Regions from separate parts of the Steroidobacter flavus genome, predicted to be linked through region 1. Evidence: riboswitches for the same ligand, from Rfam matches in the RefSeq annotation. Region 1 holds a riboswitch; each other region holds the start of a gene.
The links. Region 1 has a riboswitch for cyclic di-GMP ahead of ACFPN2_RS12575 (fibronectin type III domain-containing protein). Riboswitches for the same ligand answer to the same signal wherever they lie in the genome.

Region 1 (3,271 bases):
CTGCTCGTGAAGCCACGCGTTCTGTGCGCGACGAAGACCGTCCGCGCGAAGAAAGCTCGCGTGAGCACCGGCCTTCCGCAGACGAAGCTCGGCCGCGAAAGCGTGCCGAGTCGCGTGACTTCAATGAAGGCGAGCGGCCCCGCAAGCGAGCGGAGGCGCGCGACTTTGGGGACGTTCGATCGGAGCGACGTGGGCCGGCGCGTGACTTTGGGGGCGAGGAGCGCCCGCGAGGGCGCGGGCAGGATCGTGACTTCAGCAGCGACGAGCGACGTCCCCGGCGTGGGGACGAGGAAGTCGAAACGTATCGTATCGAAGTCGGCCACGATCATGGCGTGAAGCCAGGCAACATCGTGGGCGCGATCGCCAACGAGGTCGGCCTCGAAGGGAGGCACATCGGTCGCGTGGTGATCCAGGACGATCACAGCTTCGTCGATCTGCCCGCCGGCATGCCCAAGGACGTCTTTCTCCAGCTGCAGAAAGTCCGCGTCGCCGGCCAGCCGCTCCAGATCAGCCGGGCCCTGAAAACCCACGTGGAAAAGCTCCGACGCGACCGTCCGGCGGGGCCGAAATTCCGTAAGCAGACCGATTCCAGAGGTCCCCGCTCCAGCGCCCGCCCGCCGCGCGACCCCAAGCGACGCCGCTGACAACAGCGGCTCTGCGACACTCCAAAAAGCAAAAAAGGCCTGCAAATACAGGCCCAAACGCACCGACCAACCAGCCGGTCGGTGCGTGCCTCAGTCCACTCTCCGCCCATAAGAAACATCGGCAATGTTTCCTCCGCCCGGACGGCGACGTCTGGATACAGCGACGTTGCCGCTATTCGCCGACAGGATTGAGGATCTGCCGGGGGTGGTTATGCTCCATCCCGCGTCGAGTCATTGGGTGCCTCTCCGATGGGTAAGGGGCCGCGAAAGCGCGAAACTGGCATCCACTGATCAATTAGAAGGGTTCGTAAGGAAAGCGAACGCCGCAGCGGGTCGAGGAAGTTGAAGCTTCTCGTCTGACTGAAATCCTGTGACAGCCGTGCCGGCTGTGCGTGTGAGTGCGCGCAGTCATCGGCGGTCACAACCTCGGATGGAATAAATCGAGGCTCGCTACCGTCAAGGGCAAACCCGTCGAAAGTCGGGGACGCAAAGCAACCGGTCTAAAGGGCTCACGCCCGATGACAGCGGGGCTGCCAAATTAGCGAGAGCAAACCGTGCCAGCGAGGCACGGGTGTTCTATGTGTACGCGAGTACACCGATGATTTGTCAGGTCGCCTCACAGTGACCGCGTCGCCCTTGGAAATTCACGTCGTGTGCGTAAGCGCCCGGCAGAAGTAACAAGGGTTATCAGATGCAGAAGGCGAATGTCGGCAAGTGGGTGCAGCGTGGCGGTTTGTTTGCGCTGGTGATGACGGGCCTCATGACCGCGGGCTGCGGTGGCGGCGGTGGTGGTGGTGGCAGCGGCACGAGCGCGAGCGCCAACAGCGCCAGTGGTTCCAACACGGCGCCGAAGATTTCAGGCACGGCGAGCACAACGGCCAGCGTCGGCAGCGCGTACTCCGCGACTCCGCAGGCAACGGACGCCGATGGCGACACGCTTGCCTTCTCGATCGAGAACAAGCCGGCTTGGGCGAATTTCAACACCGCCACGGGCGCGCTCACCGGCACGCCGACCGCGGCAGCCACGTTTGCAAACATCGTGATCACCGTCAGCGACGGTAAGACGACGGCTTCGTTGCCGGCCTTCTCGATCACCGTGGGCGCCGCCGGCTCGAGTGCCGGTTCCGATTCCAGCGCCGCGCCGTCCGAAGCTGTGGCTTCCGGCCCGAATGTGGCGCTGTCCTGGAACGTGCCGACGCAGACGGTCGACGGCGAGACGTTGCAGAACCTCGCGGGCTATCGCATTCACTACGGCACGAATCAGAACGCGATGGTGAATTCCATCGAAGTGCCGAGCGCCGGCTCGAACACCTACACGGTGCAGAACCTGAAGGCGGGCACGACGTATTACTTCGCGGTGCGCGCCATCACTTCGGATGGTGACGAGAGCGAGATCTCGAACGTGATCTCCCGCGTGATCGGCTGATTCATCGACTGCATCGTCAGCTGACGATGAGGGCTGGCGTCTTCGTGACGCCAGCCCTTTTTCTTTTTAGTTGGCGGCGGCGCCGGCCACATAACGGTCGACTTCGCGACCGAGCAATTCCAGCGGCACGCTGCCGGTCCGCAGTACGACGTTGTGGAATTGTTGAGGCGACCACTTATCGCCGAGCGCGGCGCGAGCCCGATCCCGCAGCTCGAGAATCTGCAGCTGGCCGATCATGTAAGAGCAGGCCTGCCCCGGAAACACGACGTAACGATCGACCTCGCTCGCTTCCAGGCCGTAGTCGATGGCCTGCTGACGCGTCCACTTCTTGGCGTGCAAGCCCGTGTCCACGACCAGCCGGCGAGCGCGGAACAACTGCGCGTCCAGCATGCCCAGCAATCCTTCCGGATCGCCCTCATACCAACCATTCTCGGCGACCAGTTTCTCCGCATAGAGCGCCCAGCCTTCGGACAGCGCGGAGATCCCGCCCAACACACGTGCCTGGCGGAACTTTGGAAGATCCGTGTTTTCCTGCTCGAGCGCGATCTGGAAGTGATGACCCGGCACGGTCTCGTGATACACCAGCGTGCGCAGACCGAACTTCGTCATGCGTTGCGGACGCAGCGGCATCTGGAAAATCGCCGAGCGCGAGCCATCGAGCGGCGCTCGATTGTAGTTCGCAGCGGCGCTGGCCTCGCGGAAGCGAGGGAACGGTTGTGCGACGACCGGTGACTTGGGCTGCAAATCGAACAACGTCGGGCTGCGCTTGAGCGCGTCGGCAATCATGCCGTCGATGTCGCGCATGATGGCGGCACGACTCGAGTCAGACGTCGGGTCCGGATAAGCCAGGTCTTCCCGCAGCTTTGCCGACCGCGCCGCCACTGAGCCTTCGGTGCGACCGAGCTTGCGGAAGATTGCATCCATCTCGCCTTCGATGCGCGCGACCTGTTGCAAGCCGATCTGATGAATCTCCTCGGCCGTGAGCTTCGTGGTCGTGAAGCGGCCGAGCGCGTATGCGTAAGCCTGATCGCCGCCTTCGAAGCGCCACAAGCCGGCATCGTTCGTGGTCTTCGGCAACAGGCTTTCGAGCAAGGCAATCGCACGATGCCACGATGGATACACCTGCTCAGTGACGATGCGAGTCGCCTGCGCTTGCAGCTCCGAGCGCTGCGCGGAGCTGAGCCCTTCGATGGTTTGAATG
Region 2 (3,271 bases), 1.3 Mb from region 1:
ATCGGAAAGATGGACCTGGCGCGACTTTTCGTCCGCCCAGTAGTCGCCCTCGCCTTCTTCGCTTTCCTGACGCTTGAGCTTCGGCGCCAGCTCGTTGATGCGCAGATAGAGCTCGGTGCTCTCTTCGGCGGGACCGGAAATGATCAGCGGCGTGCGGGCTTCGTCGATCAGGATGGAGTCGACTTCGTCGACGATGGCGTACGCGAGACCCCGCTGCACGCGGTCCTCGAGACGAAACGCGAGGTTGTCGCGCAGGTAGTCGAAGCCGAATTCGTTGTTGGTGCCGTAGGTGATGTCGCAGGCGTAAGCGGCGCGCTTCTCGTCCGAGCTCTGGCCGCTCTTGATCACGCCGACCGTCAGGCCGAGGAACCGATAGACCCGGCCCATCCAGTCCGCGTCGCGCGAGGCCAGGTATTCGTTGACCGTCACCACGTGCACGCCCTTGGCGGGCAGCGCATTCAGATAGGCGCCCAGGGTGGCCATCAGCGTCTTACCTTCGCCGGTGCGCATTTCGGCGATCTTGCCCTGGTGCAGGACCGTGCCGCCGATCAGCTGCACGTCGAAGTGCCGCATGCCGAGCACCCGGCGCGCCGCCTCGCGGGTGGCCGCGAAGGCCTGGGGCGCAATGTCATCCAGAGTCTTGCCCTGGGCCAGCAACTGGCGGAATTCCGCCGTCTTGGCCTGCAACTGCTCGTCGGACAGCGCCTTGAAGGAAGCCTCCAGGGCATTGGTCTTGTCGACGATCTTGGAATAACCGCTCAAAAGCCGCTGATTGCGACTGCCGAACAGCTGGGTCAGCCAATTCGCCACGCTGAAACTCCGGGGATGGGGCTTATGGGGCCCGCAAAGCCTGTTGGGAAAAGCCCGTTATTGTACACGCGCGCCCGGCGACTCTAATTACGGTCTCGCAAGCCCAATGCAAGGCTGGCCCGGGCCGCCGCTTGGCTGGGGGCGGCTAAAGCGAAAACAAGCTGAACAGGTGCTTTTTACCGACGCACGAATGTCATCGGATCCACGGCACGGCCCTGCTTGAGCACTTCGAAATGCAGGTGCGGGCCGGTGGAGCGGCCGGTCGAGCCGATCAGCGCGATGGGCTGGCCTTTCTGGACGGTGTCGCCGACCTGGACCAGCGCCTTGGAATTGTGGCCGTAGCGGGTCACGTAGCCGTTGCCGTGATTGATCTCGACCGTGCGGCCGTAGCCGAAGCGATCCTTGGAATAAGTGACCACGCCCGAGGCGACCGCCAGGACCTGCGATCCGGCCGGGCCCGCGAAGTCGACGCCCTGGTGGTAGGCATTGCGGCCGGTGAACGGGTCGGCGCGATAGCCGAAATGCGAAGAAATCCAGCCCTGCAGCACCGGCCGGCCGTCCGGCACGACCTGGCGGCTCACATTGCGCGTGGAGATCATGCTTTCCAGCACGCTCAGCTGGCGCTCGCGGTCGCGGATCTGATTGGTCAGGTCGTCGAGCATCACGGTCAGCTCGGGCGCGGCGACGGTGGCGCCTTCCAGCAGCCCTTCGGGACCGCCGACGGCGGGCTCGCTATCGAAATTGAACTCGCCCTTATCGAGATTGGCCATCTCGGTGAGCCGGCGGCCCAGGGCATCGAGGCGGATCACATGCGCATTCATCTGGCCGACCCGGCTGGTCAGCGCATCGAGCCGTTCCTGCAGATCGCGCCGGGCATTGGCGACTTCGAGGCGTTGTTGCTCGAGTTTCGCGCCCCACTCCGTGACCTGCGCGGCCGGGTCGAGCACCAGGCCGCTGCGACCGAGCTGGATGCCCGCGAACAGCACGCCGGCGAGCACTATCGCCACGGACGCAATCGTCACCGTCATCGCCAAGGGGCGGCCAAGCTCGAACTGCCGAGCCTTGCCGAAGCGCTTGGAGAACACGATGACGTTCATTTGATCACTACCTTCTCTCTTTCGCGCCCTAAACGCCCAGCTTCCACTGGCGGCACGACAATACGTTCACACCCGCCTTGAACCAGCGCGCTTCCAGCGACAAGGTTCGCGACGATAGAGCCGATAGGCTCGAGCAGAACTGCGGTGGACGTAGAACCGATATGTTCGAGTTGTACATCCTGGCAACCCCGCTATCGTGGCGCGACCCGCTTCATGCGTGCCTGCTGCCGTAGACCGGTGGCTTTGCGTCCCCGCCTTTCGACGGGTTTGCCCTTAACAGTGGCTGGAATATGCATAACGTAGCGTCAAAAGATCAAGCGTCCAGCGCCCAGATTGGTGCTTTCAGCGTATGACTGATCGTTTCAAACCGCTGAGCGGGACGATTGGCCCGTTATTCGCGCAACTCGAGCAACGCGTCGCGGCGCATGCCGAACTCACGGAGAGGATCCGTTCTGCGCTCGCGGGACCAGAAAAAGATCATGTCGTGTCAGCGAGTTGCCAGGACGACACGTTGGTCGTGCTGGCGGACTCGGCCGCCTGGTGCCCGCAGATTCGTTATGCGCAGGCGCAATTACTGGAACTGTTAAATGGTTCCGGTGAGAACAAGGTCACAAAACTAAAAGTACGAGTTGGAAGGCGTCCGCAAGGGTTATCGCAGGCCTAAAACGCCCGATCAGCGCAACGGATGCCGCTGTTACTAAACAGCCTTCGCAAGCCGCCGAGTTTTCGGCGCAGCCGGGGGCACTAAGAAAACGGCAGATTTACGCGCTGACCATCGCGGCAGCGGGTACGTACGAGATGGGCGAGTCTTTGGGATTGTCGAAGGTCACAGGTTCCCACGCGTTCGGCGTGTTGATCAGCTTGCGGACCAGCTGATTGTTGAGCGCGTGGCCGGATTTGTGGCCGCTGAATTCGCCGATCAGGCTCTTGCCGAGCAGGTACAGATCGCCGATCGCGTCCAGGATTTTATGTTTGACGAACTCGTCCTCGTAGCGCAGGCCGTCTTCGTTCAACACGCGGTATTCGTCCAGCACGATGGCGTTGTCCAGGGTGCCGCCGAGCGCCAGGTTCTTCGAGCGCATATATTCCAGGTCGCGCATGAAGCCGAAGGTCCGCGCGCGGCTGATTTCTTTCAGATAGGACGTCGTGGAAAAGTCCATCGACGCGGTCTGCGAGCGCTTTTTGAAGACCGGGTGATTGAACTCGATCTCCATGTTGACCTTGAAGCCGTTGTACGGCTCGAAGCGGGCCCACTTGTCGCCGTCGCGCACTTCCAGCGGCGCGAGCACGCGGACGAAACGTTTCGGCGCGGCCTGCTCTTCGATGCCGGCCGACTGTAATAAGAACACGAACGGGCCGGCACT
Region 3 (3,271 bases), 130 kb from region 1:
AGCGGCACGCCGACCGCGACCGGCACGTTCTCGAACATCGTGATCGGCGTGAGCGACGGTCGTGTGACCACTTCGCTACCGGCGTTCTCGATCGTCGTTTCCAATTCCACCAACCGCGCGCCGGTCATCAGCGGCACGCCGTCGACCTCGGTCAACGCGGGCAGCGCTTATAGCTTCCGTCCGACCGCGAGCGATCCGGATGGCAACACGCTGACGTACTCGATCGCGAATCGTCCGAGCTGGGCCACGTTCAACACCAGCACCGGTCAGCTGACCGGCACGCCGAGCGCCACGCAAGTCGGCTCGTACGCCAACATCACCATCAGCGTGAGCGACGGTCGTGCGACCACTTCGCTGGCAGCGTTCGCGATCAACGTGGTCGATGTGTCCAACGGTGGTGCAACGCTGAGCTGGACTGCTCCGACTTCGAACACGGATGGCAGCACGCTGAGCAACCTGGCTGGCTATCGCATCTCGTACGGCACGAGCGCGAGCGCGCTGACGCAGACGGTGCAGATCTCGAACCCGAGCGTCACCACGTATTCGCTGAGCAGTCTCTCGCCGGGCACCTACTACTTCGCGGTGCGCGCTTACACGAGCAACGGCACGGAGAGCTCGAACTCGAACGTCTCCTCGAAGGTCGTGCCGTAACTCTCGACGGTAGAACGTTGATGAAACAGCGGCGGCTGGAGCGATCCAGCCGCCGCTTTGCGTTTTATGGACTGTTAAATATCGGCTCGCATACACGAGCGCCGTCTGGATTCTGACGTTGTTATGTGAATTCGCAGTGACAAATCCACCGCAGTGCTGTCGGCCGCCACCGACAATTGCAAAAACAAATTTCCTACGATTTACTGCGTCCCGACCACGAAGTTTTGTTCAATCGGAATTTGTCGAATCGCATTCGCTCTACTGGACGCGGCCTCACGGCAGCGAGAGCGGTGAGAGACGCAGAGCCGGCAGAACAACCCTTCACCAGGGCATAACCGTCGAAAGACGGCGACGCAAAGCCTCCGGTCCTACAGCGTGAGCTGGGGATAGCGGGGTTGCCGGCCAGCTCTTCTTGCGTCACCGAGCTAGCCGTCATCCTTCTCGCCTTCCTTGCTGCTGTTCGATCGCGCCACGCGGCCCCGGGGTCAACATGACCAACTAGGGAGCAGCAGAAAGTGATATCGGCAAACCCGTCGAAAGGCGGGGACGCAAAGCCTCCGGTCTACTGGAACGCAGCGTGCGATGCGCCGCGCTCCTATGACAGCGGGGTTGCCACTTTCGCCACCGACACGATGTTCGCAAGGCCCCTTGCGAGCGCGTGCACGAGCGAAGGTGTAACGAATGAGCTGCCGATAGCGCACCAGCCCGTGCGCGCCAACCTTTCCCTGCGCTTCGAGCCTCGCGTCTCGACCGCGATGGCTGCATCACATCCGGAAAACAGCAACGCAACTCAACGCCGGTCTTCGGGCCGTCGTCGTTGCGCGCGAAGCCAAGGTACGAGCAATGATTCCAACACTTTTCGGGAAGACCTTCCTGCAGCGAGCGCTGCTGGCCTTGATTGCGGCGTCGTTGAGCGCCTGCGGCGGCGGCGACGACGATAGCGGCAGCAGTTTAACGGGCGGCGCCGTCAGCGAGCAGCCGCCGGCGGGCGACACTGGCGCCGACGACCCGGCGTTGCCGACACCGGCGAATCAGCCTCCGTCGGTCACCGGCGTTCCACCCACGACGGTGGCTGCGGGCGAGGCTTACTCTTTCACGCCGCTCGCGACCGACGACGACGACGACTTCCTCGAGTACTTCGTCACCAACAAGCCCACCTGGGCGAGCTTCGACACCGAGACCGGCAGGCTGAGCGGCATTCCGCAAGCCACGAATGTCGGTGAGAGCGAGGACATCACCATCAGCGTCACCGACGGTCGCGACACGAGCTCGGTTACGTTCAAGATCAAGGTGTGTTCGGCCAGTTGTCCGTCGGGCAACAGCCCGCCGACGATTTCCGGCACGCCGGCGTCGTCGGTGATCGTGGATCAGGCTTACTCGTTCCGACCGACCACCAGCGATCTGGAAAACGATCGTCTGCGGTTCTCGATTTCCAATCGTCCGTCGTGGATGACTTTCAACACCGCGACCGGCCAGCTGTCGGGCACGCCGGGTGCGACCAACGTCGCGACGTATTCGAACATCGTCATCAGCGTCAACGACGGCACCAGCACGGTCCTGCTGCCGGCGTTCTCCATCCAGGTGCGTGGTCTCGACAATCGTGCGCCGACGATTACCGGCACGCCGGGAACGAGCGTGCAGGTGATGCAGACGTATTCGTTCGTGCCGAGCGCCAGCGATGCCGATGGCGATACGCTGGTTTTCCGCGTCAGCAATCTGCCGCGCTGGGCGACCTTCAGCACCGCGACTGGCCGCTTGAGCGGCACACCGGCGACCACCGATGTTGGCACCTATGCGAGAGTGACCGTCGGTGTCAGCGACGGCCGCACGACCACGTCACTGCCGGCATTCACGATCGTGGTCAGCGCGGCGCCAAATCGTGCGCCGACGATCAGCGGCACGCCGGCGACCACTGCGACCACGGGCACGGCGTATTCGTTCACGCCGACCGCGAGCGATCCGGATGGCAACACGCTGCGCTACACGTTCACGAATTGCCCGACCTGGGCGACCTGCAATGCCGATACGGGACGCGTGAGCGGCACGCCGACCGCGGCGGGCACGTTCTCGAACATTCGGATCAGCGTGACCGACGGTAATCTCACAGCGACGCTGCCGGCCTTCGCGATCACTGTCACGGCGGCCACTCCGACCAATCGCGCGCCGACGATCAGCGGCACGCCGGCAACGACCGTGTCGGGAGGCGCGACCTACAGCTTCCAGCCGACCGCGAGCGATCCGGATGGCAACGCGCTGACCTACACGATCACGAATCGTCCGAGCTGGGCGACGTTCAACTCGTCGACGGGCCGTCTGTCCGGCACGCCGACCTCCGCGAACGCGGGCACCTACTCAAACATCGCGATCGCTGTGAGCGACGGCACGCTGACTGCCTCGCTGCCGTCGTTCTCGATCACGGTGCTGCAGGCGACGAATGGCAGCGCCACGCTGTCCTGGACGCCGCCGACCACCAACACCGACGGTTCCTCGCTGACCAACCTGGCGGGCTATCGCGTGGTGTACGGGCGCAGCGCCTCGAGCCTCGATCAGACGGTGCAGATCGCGAATGCCGGCCTGTCGACTTACACGGTCACCGGTCTGACTTCCGGTGTGTGGTACT

Region 2: linked by a shared signal. The riboswitch ahead of ACFPN2_RS18585 (M23 family metallopeptidase) and the one ahead of ACFPN2_RS12575 (fibronectin type III domain-containing protein) in region 1 are both predicted to bind cyclic di-GMP.
Region 3: linked by a shared signal. The riboswitch ahead of ACFPN2_RS13160 (fibronectin type III domain-containing protein) and the one ahead of ACFPN2_RS12575 (fibronectin type III domain-containing protein) in region 1 are both predicted to bind cyclic di-GMP.

Annotation. Positions count from the first base shown of each region.
Region 1 covers NZ_JBHSDU010000003.1:1,631,171-1,634,441, reverse strand. Annotated here, with positions in the region: gene ACFPN2_RS12580 (DbpA RNA binding domain-containing protein) at 24-644, shown strand; cyclic di-GMP riboswitch class I at 1,096-1,182, shown strand; gene ACFPN2_RS12575 (fibronectin type III domain-containing protein) at 1,336-2,070, shown strand; gene ACFPN2_RS12570 (DUF885 domain-containing protein) at 2,137-3,271, opposite strand, start outside.
Region 2 covers NZ_JBHSDU010000003.1:2,967,600-2,970,870, reverse strand. Annotated here, with positions in the region: gene secA (preprotein translocase subunit SecA) at 1-810, opposite strand, end outside; gene ACFPN2_RS18585 (M23 family metallopeptidase) at 987-1,907, opposite strand; cyclic di-GMP riboswitch class I at 2,086-2,189, opposite strand; gene ACFPN2_RS18580 (DciA family protein) at 2,257-2,571, shown strand; gene lpxC (UDP-3-O-acyl-N-acetylglucosamine deacetylase) at 2,669-3,271, opposite strand, start outside.
Region 3 covers NZ_JBHSDU010000003.1:1,756,285-1,759,555, reverse strand. Annotated here, with positions in the region: gene ACFPN2_RS13165 (fibronectin type III domain-containing protein) at 1-651, shown strand, start outside; cyclic di-GMP riboswitch class I at 970-1,054, shown strand; cyclic di-GMP riboswitch class I at 1,165-1,268, shown strand; gene ACFPN2_RS13160 (fibronectin type III domain-containing protein) at 1,495-3,271, shown strand, end outside.